2 regions of the Trichococcus sp. TS_SC_9 genome follow, and region 2 is predicted to be linked to the other one. Evidence: a T-box and tRNA genes for the amino acid it is inferred to sense, from the RefSeq annotation. Region 2 holds a T-box; the other holds one or more tRNA genes.
What was found. A T-box is a leader RNA that pairs with one kind of tRNA and senses whether it is charged. The one in region 2 lies ahead of AC0J5I_RS14215 (valine--tRNA ligase), so its partner is inferred to be a tRNA-Val.
Positions count from the first base shown of each region.

Region 1: it has a tRNA-Val gene. The T-box ahead of AC0J5I_RS14215 (valine--tRNA ligase) is inferred to sense a tRNA for this amino acid. The anticodon was not compared.

Region 1 covers NZ_CM149591.1:1,403,275-1,408,119, forward strand. Annotated here, with positions in the region: gene AC0J5I_RS06845 (TraX family protein) at 1-10, shown strand, start outside; gene AC0J5I_RS06850 (SH3 domain-containing protein) at 28-1,239, shown strand; gene AC0J5I_RS06855 (hypothetical protein) at 1,250-1,465, shown strand; tRNA gene AC0J5I_RS06860 (tRNA-Val) at 1,447-1,518, opposite strand; gene AC0J5I_RS06865 (YehS family protein) at 1,682-2,206, shown strand; gene AC0J5I_RS06870 (RluA family pseudouridine synthase) at 2,313-3,272, opposite strand; gene AC0J5I_RS06875 (ATP-binding cassette domain-containing protein) at 3,430-4,845, shown strand, end outside.
Region 2 covers NZ_CM149591.1:2,936,938-2,941,782, forward strand. Annotated here, with positions in the region: gene AC0J5I_RS14215 (valine--tRNA ligase) at 1-1,780, opposite strand, end outside; T-box leader at 1,846-2,070, opposite strand; gene tpx (thiol peroxidase) at 2,115-2,609, opposite strand; gene thiI (tRNA uracil 4-sulfurtransferase ThiI) at 2,694-3,908, opposite strand; gene AC0J5I_RS14230 (cysteine desulfurase family protein) at 3,938-4,845, opposite strand, start outside.

The DNA of each region.
Region 1 (4,845 bases), 1.5 Mb from region 2:
ATCCGCGTAATGGAGGAATGAATATAAATGAGAATCAACAAAAATTGGCGCCACGCTTTCATCGGCATCCTGACGGGTGCGGTGCTGTCCGCTTGCTCCGGCTCGAATGAACAGACAGAAACGGAGGAGTCGGAGAGCGCTTCGACGAGTTCGGCTGTCGAAGCGGTGACTTCAGAAGAGGCGGGTTCGGGTGAAACCTCGAATGAAGAGGAAACAGCGGTGGTCCATCCGGAAGAGCCGGAGCCGTTGGTGTATGAAGGGGACCTGGAACTTCCTGTTAACGGGGCGACCGGCTATGCCTCGGTACTGATGGATCTGAAAGCGACTGCTGATGCCGGGTCCGAGTCGATCGCGATTTTGGAAGCGGGAACCGTTTTTGAAGTGGTGGAGGAAGAGGGCGATTGGTGGTATGTCCAGACCGAAACCGAGTCAGGCTGGGTGCAACATCTTTATTGTTTCATCAACCTTCCGGACGTGATCCCTTCCATCATCTATAACAACACCAACACGTACGCATCCAAGTTCGTTTCTTCCGGAAAAGTGATCCCTGGCATAACCGGTCAGGCGCTTTATGACGGGAAAGCATACAATATGCGTCTGGGCAAAGTATCCGATATCGTGCCGGTGCTCTACAGCATGTCAAAGAAAATCAATTCAGCGCAACAAGCCGCCTTGGCTGAAGGGAATTCCTTGGTCATCTATGAAGGGTATCGTCCATTTTCCGCCCAGAAGATGACGGTGGATGCTTTGACGAATCTGGCTGCGGCCGATCCGGAAGTGATGGCGGGTATCAACACCTATCCTTGGGACGCCAACTGGTTCATCGCGACAAACGTTTCGAATCATCAGATGGGTTATGCCATCGATGTCACACTTGCGAAAATAACGGAACAGCAGGTAATCCTCGTCGGTGACTATGCCGCGACCGCCATTACGGGCTACACGGAATACACGATGCCGACAACCATCCATGAATTGAGCATGGCTTCGGCTACGTTCACCGGACCGGTAAAATCCAGTTCGCCGACCGCGTGGCTCCAAGCCACTTTGGCGGATACGATGAATGAGGCAGCCATCCTCCTGCAGCGCTACTGCACGGACGCCGGATTGACACCGTTGGCTTCGGAATGGTGGCATTTCAATGATCTCGATGCGCGTTTCTCCACCGAAGGGAACAGCAGCAAAGGTGAATATCTTTTGGACGCAACAATGAGCGAGGCTCCGGAAGCGGCCGAATGATGGACGAAACATGAATAAAGGCCAAGTATTCATGGTTTCGGATGTTGGGGTGCGAAAAAAGATGAATATCGGAAAACTATTCATCTTCCTGAGCTGCCACCGGACGAAAAAGATGAAGATCGACCAATTATCCATGTCCACGCGCAAAAGGGGATGCCTCTATTTAAGAGACATCCCCTTTATTTACTATTATGTGCTGAATCTTGATGGTCCCTACTGGGATTGAACCAGCGACCCCTACCATGTCAAGGTAGTGCTCTCCCGCTGAGCTAAGGAACCGATAACCAGATGAATCACCTGCTCGCATATTTGATTATAACATATTTGCGTGATAAGTGAAGAGGGAAATTTAAAAAAAGAGAAACGAATAAGGCATGCATTCCATAGGACAACAGGGTATACTGGAAAAGGATAATTGAAAAGGAAAATTTGGAGGCTAATTATGGACAACAATGATATATTGATCCGCTTGCGCTATGCGCTGGACATCAAGGATGCGGATATGGTCGAAGTGTTACGCTTGGGCGGACTTGAATTGACGAAGGAAGCAGTGCAGAAAATGCTCAAAAATCCAAAAAAGGATGAAGCAACGAATGCTGTTGGGGCTGCCGCTCCATCGGATGACGATCAACTGGCTTGCGACAATGCGACACTGGAATCGTTCTTGAACGGACTCATCACTTCCCAACGCGGCAAACCGCAAGCGAAGCCCGGCGAACCGGAACCAAAGCCAGAATTTTTATTGAACAATGGGAACGTCAACAATATGTTGCTGAAGAAAGTAAAAATTGCGCTGACTTTGACAAACGAAGATATGCTTGAAATCCTGGAATCGGCAGGCGTCACCGTGTCGAAAAGCGAATTGAGCGCGGTCCTCCGCAAAGAAGGGCACCGCAATTACAAACCTTGCGGCGACCGTTATGCACGGAATTTCCTGAAAGGCTTGGCGCTGCGCTACCGCGGATAGGCTGTATTTTAGCCCGCCAAACCGCTTTTGGCGATTTATTTCAGATGCATCGAGTCCGCAATAAATAAAAAACATGATTCGCCTTTGCGGGGAATCATGTTTTTTGTCATTTCGAATACAACAGGAAAGCTTTCGGCACCGGCGCGCTGAAGCGGACGAGTTCGCCGGTTGCAGGATGGAGGAATGCTAGTGTGGTAGCGTGCAGCCCCAAACGTTTCATGGGATTGGTGTGAGCACCGTACTTCTTGTCTCCGGCAACCGGATGGCCCAAGGATTCCATGTGGACGCGGATCTGATTCTTCCGGCCGGTCTCCAATTGCACCTCCAAGAGCGAATATTCTTTGTTTGCTCGGATCTTGCGGTAATGGGTCACGGCATGTTGGCCGCCGTTGTCTTTCGGACTGGAATGGACCTTCATGGCTTTGCTCTCGGTCAGCCATGAGGAGATGGTGCCGGACTCATTCTTGATCTCGCCCTCGACAAGAGCGGTATAGATGCGTTCTTTGACGAGTTCCTTCCAACCATTTTGCAACTTCTCTTTCAGCTCTTCGGATTTTGCGAAAAGCATGACGCCGGAGGTATCCCGGTCCAGGCGATGCACGACAAATATCCGGTTCGCTTTGTTGTCTTCTTTGACGTAGTGGCTCAATTGGCGGTAAGCGGTCGGTTCTTTTGGATCGTCGGTTGCCATCGACAACAGGCCGGCATCCTTATTGATCACAATGATCGATTCGTCCTCAAACAGGATCTTGAGGCCGGACAGGGACGTTTTTTTGATGGCTTCCTTATTTGCCAAAATGCCGACAGTCTGTCCGGGTTCCAATGGGTGGTTGTGTTTGGTGATGGCCTTGCCGTCGACAGTCACTTGTCCGCGGGTAAGGATCGATTTGACCGAATTGCGGCTTTGCTTGCTGAGGATCTGCAGCAAAAAGGGCAACAATTCGCTTGGTTCGGTCACTGGGTATTGCGTAACCCCTTTGGTGGATGGGTTTTTTTGGGGTTCTATCGCCTTGTCCTGGCGATTGCGTTTATTATTGATGGGTCTTTGCTGGTTTGTTTTTTTCATATCGTTCGCTCCTGACTCTGTTCGCCGCCTGATTGCCGCGGTCGTCTCTTTTGAAGTATAACAGAAAACAGGGCATCCATCCCGCATAATCAGGACAAAAACGCAGCAAGTGGCATATAATTGAAACAGAAGAATCAAAAGGAAGCGGGGAGCATGCATGGACCATATCAGCATCATCGGCGCAAAGGAAGGGAATCTGAAGAACATCACCGTGGATTTGCCCCGGAATAAATGGATTGTCCTTACAGGGGTATCCGGTTCCGGGAAAACGACGCTGGCGATGGATGTACTCTATCAGGAATGCCAGCGCCAATATCTGGAAGCGATCGGCTACCAAGGAATCCGCAAACCGAACATTGATGCGATCCGCAATGTATCTCCCGCTATCCAAATTCAGCAACAGGACTACAATAAAAATCCGCGTTCGACGGTGGGGACGGTCACGGACATCTATACCGATCTGCGAATGCTGTTCGAGAAGCTAAGTTCCAGACACTGCCCGGCTTGCGGTAAGAAAATCAGTTCGGCCGATTGTCGTGAGGAAACCGAAAAGAGCGCCGATGACTTCAGGGTGTTCCAGTATTGCCCGCACTGCGATCAGCGGATAGAGAAGCTGACCCGCACCCATTTTTCCTACAATACCCGAGAAGGTGCTTGCGCAACTTGCCAGGGTTTGGGGGAAACGTTGACGATCGATGAGAAGCGGGTGCTCCATGAAGAACTTTCACTTGAAGAGGGTGCAGTCGTTTTTTGGGAAAAACGTTACCGGGATTATCAGCTGGAGTCGTTCTATGCTGCATGTGACCATTACGGCATGCCGCTAAAGATAAATACACCAGTGAAAGACTTTATACCGGCGCAGCACGTACTGCTGCTGCAGGGGGCCGAGAGTGAAGAAATGCATCGGCTGTTCCCAGATGTGCCGGTGCCCCGAACGGTTGCGGAAGGCCGCTTTGAAGGGGGGGGGCCGAACCTTTGGCGCAGAATGGCGGAAAAAAAAGGGGCTTCGAAACTCCGGGAGAACTATTTTGAATCTGTCATCTGCCCGGAATGCCATGGGGAACGGCTGAACGAGCTGAGTAGGAGCGTGACGGTTAACGGGACGCGCTTGCCTGAACTGTCCGGGTCATCATTGAAAGAGCTTATGGATTGGATCAGCGGACTTGATGCAAACCTGATGCATTCGGAACAACTGTTGGCGGGGGTCTATGTGACGGATTTGAAGACCAAACTGAAACGGATCCTGAAGCTGGGATTGGGCTACCTGTCGCTCGACAGGCAGACGATGACGCTTTCGGGAGGGGAAGCGCAACGGCTGCGTTTGGCGGCGGTCCTCGATTCGGATCTGACGGGTGTCATCTACATCCTGGATGAACCGACAATCAGTCTGCATCCAAAAGATACAGAAGGGCTCCTGACTGTGCTGCGGTCTCTGAGGGATAAAGGGAATACGGTGCTCGTCATCGAACATGACACAGCCGTCATGGAAGCCGCGGACTACCTCATCGATATCGGTCCGGGAGCGGGGAAATACGGGGGCGAAGTCATCGGGTCAGGAACGCTGCAGCAAATC
Region 2 (4,845 bases):
AAGTCAGATCTTCCAAATTAAGGAGCACGTAACGGCTGGCATTCCAGATTTTGTTGATGAAGTTCCAGGATGCATCCATCTTCTCATAGCTGAAGCGCACATCCTGTCCAGGTGCGGAACCGTTGGCCAAGAACCAACGCAAAGCATCCGCTCCGTATTTTTCGACAACTTCCATCGGATCGATTCCGTTTCCGAGCGATTTGCTCATCTTGCGGCCTTGCTCATCACGGATCAGACCATGGATCAGCACATTCTCAAATGGACGCTTGTCGGTGAACTCCAGACTCTGGAAGATCATTCGGCTTACCCAGAAGAAGATGATGTCATAGCCGGTAACCAACGTGCTGGTAGGGAAATAACGTTTGAAATCTTCCGCATCTTCATCCGGCCAGCCCATCGTCGAGAACGGCCAAAGTGCTGAACTGAACCACGTATCCAGAACATCCTCATCCTGCGTCCAGTTTTCGCTGTCGCTCGGAGCTTCCATGCCTACGTACATTTCGCCGGTTTCCTTATGATACCAGGCCGGGATTTGATGTCCCCACCATAATTGGCGAGAAATGACCCAGTCATGGACGTTGCCCATCCAAGTCAGGAATGTATTCTCAAATCGTTCCGGATAGAAGGAAACTTTTTCTTCTGCCGATTGATTTTCCACAGCACGCTCAGCCAACGGTTGCATTTTGACGAACCATTGCGTCGAGATGCGCGGTTCCACAATAACGTTTGTGCGTTCTGAATGTCCGACACTGTGGGTCATTTCTTCAATTTTGACCAAATAGCCCAGTTCTTCCATATCTTTTATGATCGCTTTGCGCGCCGCAAAACGGTCCATTCCTGCATATTTTCCGGCTGCTTCGTTCATCGTCGCATCATCGTTCATGACGTTCACTTGCGGCAAATCATGGCGTAATCCGACTTCAAAGTCGTTCGGGTCATGAGCGGGTGTGATCTTAACGACACCAGTCCCGAAGTCCATCTCAACATAATCATCAGCGATGACCGGGATTTCCCGATTCACCAGCGGCAATGTCACGGTCTTGCCGATGAATTGCTGATATCTTTCATCTTCCGGATGAACCGCGATGGCAGTATCGCCCAACATGGTTTCGGGACGGGTAGTCGCCAACTCCAGGTAGCCTGAACCATCCGTCATCGGATAACGGAAGTGATAGAAGGCGCCCTGAACGTCCTTGTGGATGACTTCAATATCGGATAAGGCTGTTTTCGCTTTAGGGTCCCAGTTGATGATATAGGCGCCGCGGTAGATCAAGTCTTTTTCATACAATCCAACAAAAACTTTGCGTACTGCATCCGACAAACCTTCATCGAGCGTAAATCGCTCGCGGTCATAATCAACGGAAATGCCCATTTTTCCCCATTGTTCACGGATTACGCTAGCGTAATCCTCTTTCCATTCCCAAACCTTGTCGACAAAGGCTTCTCGGCCGAGGTCATAGCGGGTAAGGCCATCCTCGGCTAATTTTGCTTCAACCTTGGCTTGGGTGGCGATGCCGGCGTGGTCCATCCCAGGCAACCACAATGTATCGAATCCTTGCATGCGTTTTTGGCGAATCAACATATCCTGCAGCGTCACATCCCAGGCATGGCCCAAGTGCAGTCTGCCGGTTACGTTCGGAGGCGGAATCACGATCGAATACGGTTTTTTGCTTTTGTCGCCGCTCGGTTTGAACAGTCCCGCTTCCACCCATTTTTGATATTTTCCTGCTTCTACTTGCTGGGGTTGATACTTTGTCGGCATTGCGTCTGCTTTAGACATTCAGCCACTTCCTCTCTCTTTTTTACATCGATTTGTTGCGAAAAAAAAACGCCCTGCATACGAATATGCAGGACGATATGAATCGCGGTACCACCTAAATTACAGGAATCAGATCCCTGTCTCTCTTTTTGATAACGGAGAATACTCCGAGCTGCGCTACCCAGTCCACAGACCTTCACACAACTTGCTCACAAGCTACTTCACTTTCCTTCCCCAAAAAAGCTCTCACCAAACGCTTTTCTCTCTTATGTGGTTCCGGGTAAGCTACTCTTCTTGATCGACGCTTATATATACTTCACTAGTTTAGCACCTTTTGATTGAAATCTCAATGCGATTAAAGTAAATTTTTTGCTGCTGCCAATGCTGCCGCTTCATCCGGCTCTGTCGCGATTTCAGGGACGATCTCCATGTAGGAAAGGACGCCTCCTTTGTCGATGACGAATACGCTGCGGGCCAACTTGTTGCCTAATTTGGGCACTTTCAGTCCATAAGCTTCCCCAAACTCGCCTGCGTCGTCATGCAACATCTGCATATCGATGCCGTTTGCCGAGCACCAGTTGATCAATTCTTCTTTTGTATTTTTCGAAACCGACAACAACGTCAAGCCTTCGATGTTTGCTGCCGTCTCGTTGAATTTGCGTGTTTGTTTGTCGCAAACGCTCGTGTTGATGTCCGGGAATACGCTGATCAAGACAACCGAACCGCGCAAATCATCCAAAGATACCTTTTCGTCTTCTGTATTGTATAACGAAAATGCCGGTGCCTTCTCCCCAACTACGGGTTGACTCCCTAAAACTTCAACAATTTCACCTTTTAATGTCACTTGCATGAAAACATTCCCCCTTATCCGATAGTACTCTCATTATACAGATAAGTGGTGATTTATGGTAAGGATACGCTTTTGCCGGGCGGGTTACAGCAAATCCGAAAAGAGCGCCTCGTCTTGGCTGGCGGTATCCTCTCGGCCGGTTATGCTCGATATGACAATGCCTGCAACTGCGCGTGCCACGAGCGGCTCGACATCAAGGATCGCTTCAAATCGTCTGGCCTTATCCAAATGCGGTTTCGTTTTGGGTGACGGTGGCGCAAAAATCGTACAGCAGTCTTCGAACGGTTGCACCGACAGATCAAAGGTATCAATTTTTTGTGCCAAATCGATGATTTCCAATTTATCCATCGTTGCGACCGGACGAATGATCGGCGTCGTTGTGACATCATTGATGGCAATCATGCTCTCCAGCGTTTGGGAAGCGACTTGGGCCAAAGATTCCCCATTAAAGATGGCCAAACCTTTGCGTTCGGCTCTGATGGCATCGGTGATGCGCAGCATCATCCGGCGCGTGATCGTCATCAGATAATCCGCAGGAATCTTCTCTTTGATTTCTTCCTGAATCTCCGTGAACGGCACTTCGATGAACTGGATTTCACCGCCGAATTTAGTCAATTTAGCAGCCAGATCCTTGGCTTTCTGCAACGCTTGCGGACTTGTGTAAGGTGGGCTGTGGAAATGCACCGCCTCGATCTTCACGCCGCGCTTCATGGCAAGATAACCGGCTACCGGTGAATCGATGCCTCCGGAAAGCATCAGCATGCCTCTACCGCTGGAACCGACAGGCAATCCGCCAGCCCCCTGATAGGTTTGTGTACTCAGCATGATGCCGTTGGTTTTGATGTCTACGCGCACAAGGATGTCCGGCTGCTTCATCTTGACTGAAATACCGGGGAAAGCATCCAGGACAGTGGCCCCCAGCTCGGCATTCATGAAGGTCGTGTCATGCTCGTAGGCGTGATCCGCGCGACGCGTAGCTATCTTGAATGTCTTTGCGGCCGTCTCCATTTTGGCAAGCAACTCCACCAAAACCCGTTTCACTTCATCGAGATCACGCGAAACCAGATAGACCGGTGAATAGTTTTGGATACCGAACACATGCTGCAGGCGCTCGATAATGATTGCCTCGTCAGCTCCGTTCAGATCCAATAACATAGAATCGTGCTCGGGTTTGATTTTGATCTGCGGATGATCCTTTGTGACCATTCTGACGTTTTGCGCCAACTGTTGGACAAAACGTTTTTTGTTTTTCCCTTTGGTCGACAGTTCGCCAAAGCGGATTTGAATGTGTGTTTCCATTTATGTTCTCTTCCAATCTGTTAGTTATTCTATTGTATCTTTTTGAACTGTTGATGCAGCGTCCGGAAATGTTCTATGAAGGCTTGCGCTTCCGACTCCGTATTCTCGCCGGAAAGGCTTATCCTGACAGCACACTGGCTCCAGGAAAGCGGTACGCCCATTGAACCTAGTGTGTATGGCGTACCCTTCTTTCTGCTTGAGCAGGCGCTGGTGGTTGAAATGAAGATGCCTATGCTTTCGAAAGCATGGACCATCACTTCTCCCCTGACGCCTTTCATAGCAAAGCAGAGGATGTGGCCGGCGCCATCTTCAGGAGAAAAAATCCGGACATCCTTATATTCCGAAAGAGCGACAACTAATTTATCCCGAACCAACTGTTCTTGTTTTCGGCTGGACGCGCTGTTTTCAAGCGTCATACGCAAAGCTTTCGCCATCGCTGCAACTCCACCAACATTCTCTGTTGTGCTGCGCATGCCCGTTTCTTGCCCGCCTCCTGTCAACAGTGGCGCAATCCGTTTACCATGTTTCTTGTAAAGGATACCCACGCCTTTGGGGCCGTGAAATTTATGAGCTGAAAGCGACAAGAGATCCACCCGGGGATGTCGGATCAGCGGTTCGCATTCACCGACAGCTTGCACGGCATCCACATGGAAATGGACCCAAGGGTAGTTTTCCAACAACTCGCCGATAGCCTCGATTGGTTGGATGCTGCCCACTTCATTGTTGATTGCCATAACGCTCAGCAGGATCGTATCTTTCCTTATCGTTTTCTCAAGCTCCTCGATGGATACGATTCCGTTCGCGTCGACAGGCACGTAGCTGATTTCAAATCCTAACTTTTCCAGTTGCTCCAACGACTTTGATACGGCAGGATGCTCAACGGAAGAAGCGATCATGTGTTTCCCTGCTGAAAATTTCTCCATCGCAGTACCTTTGA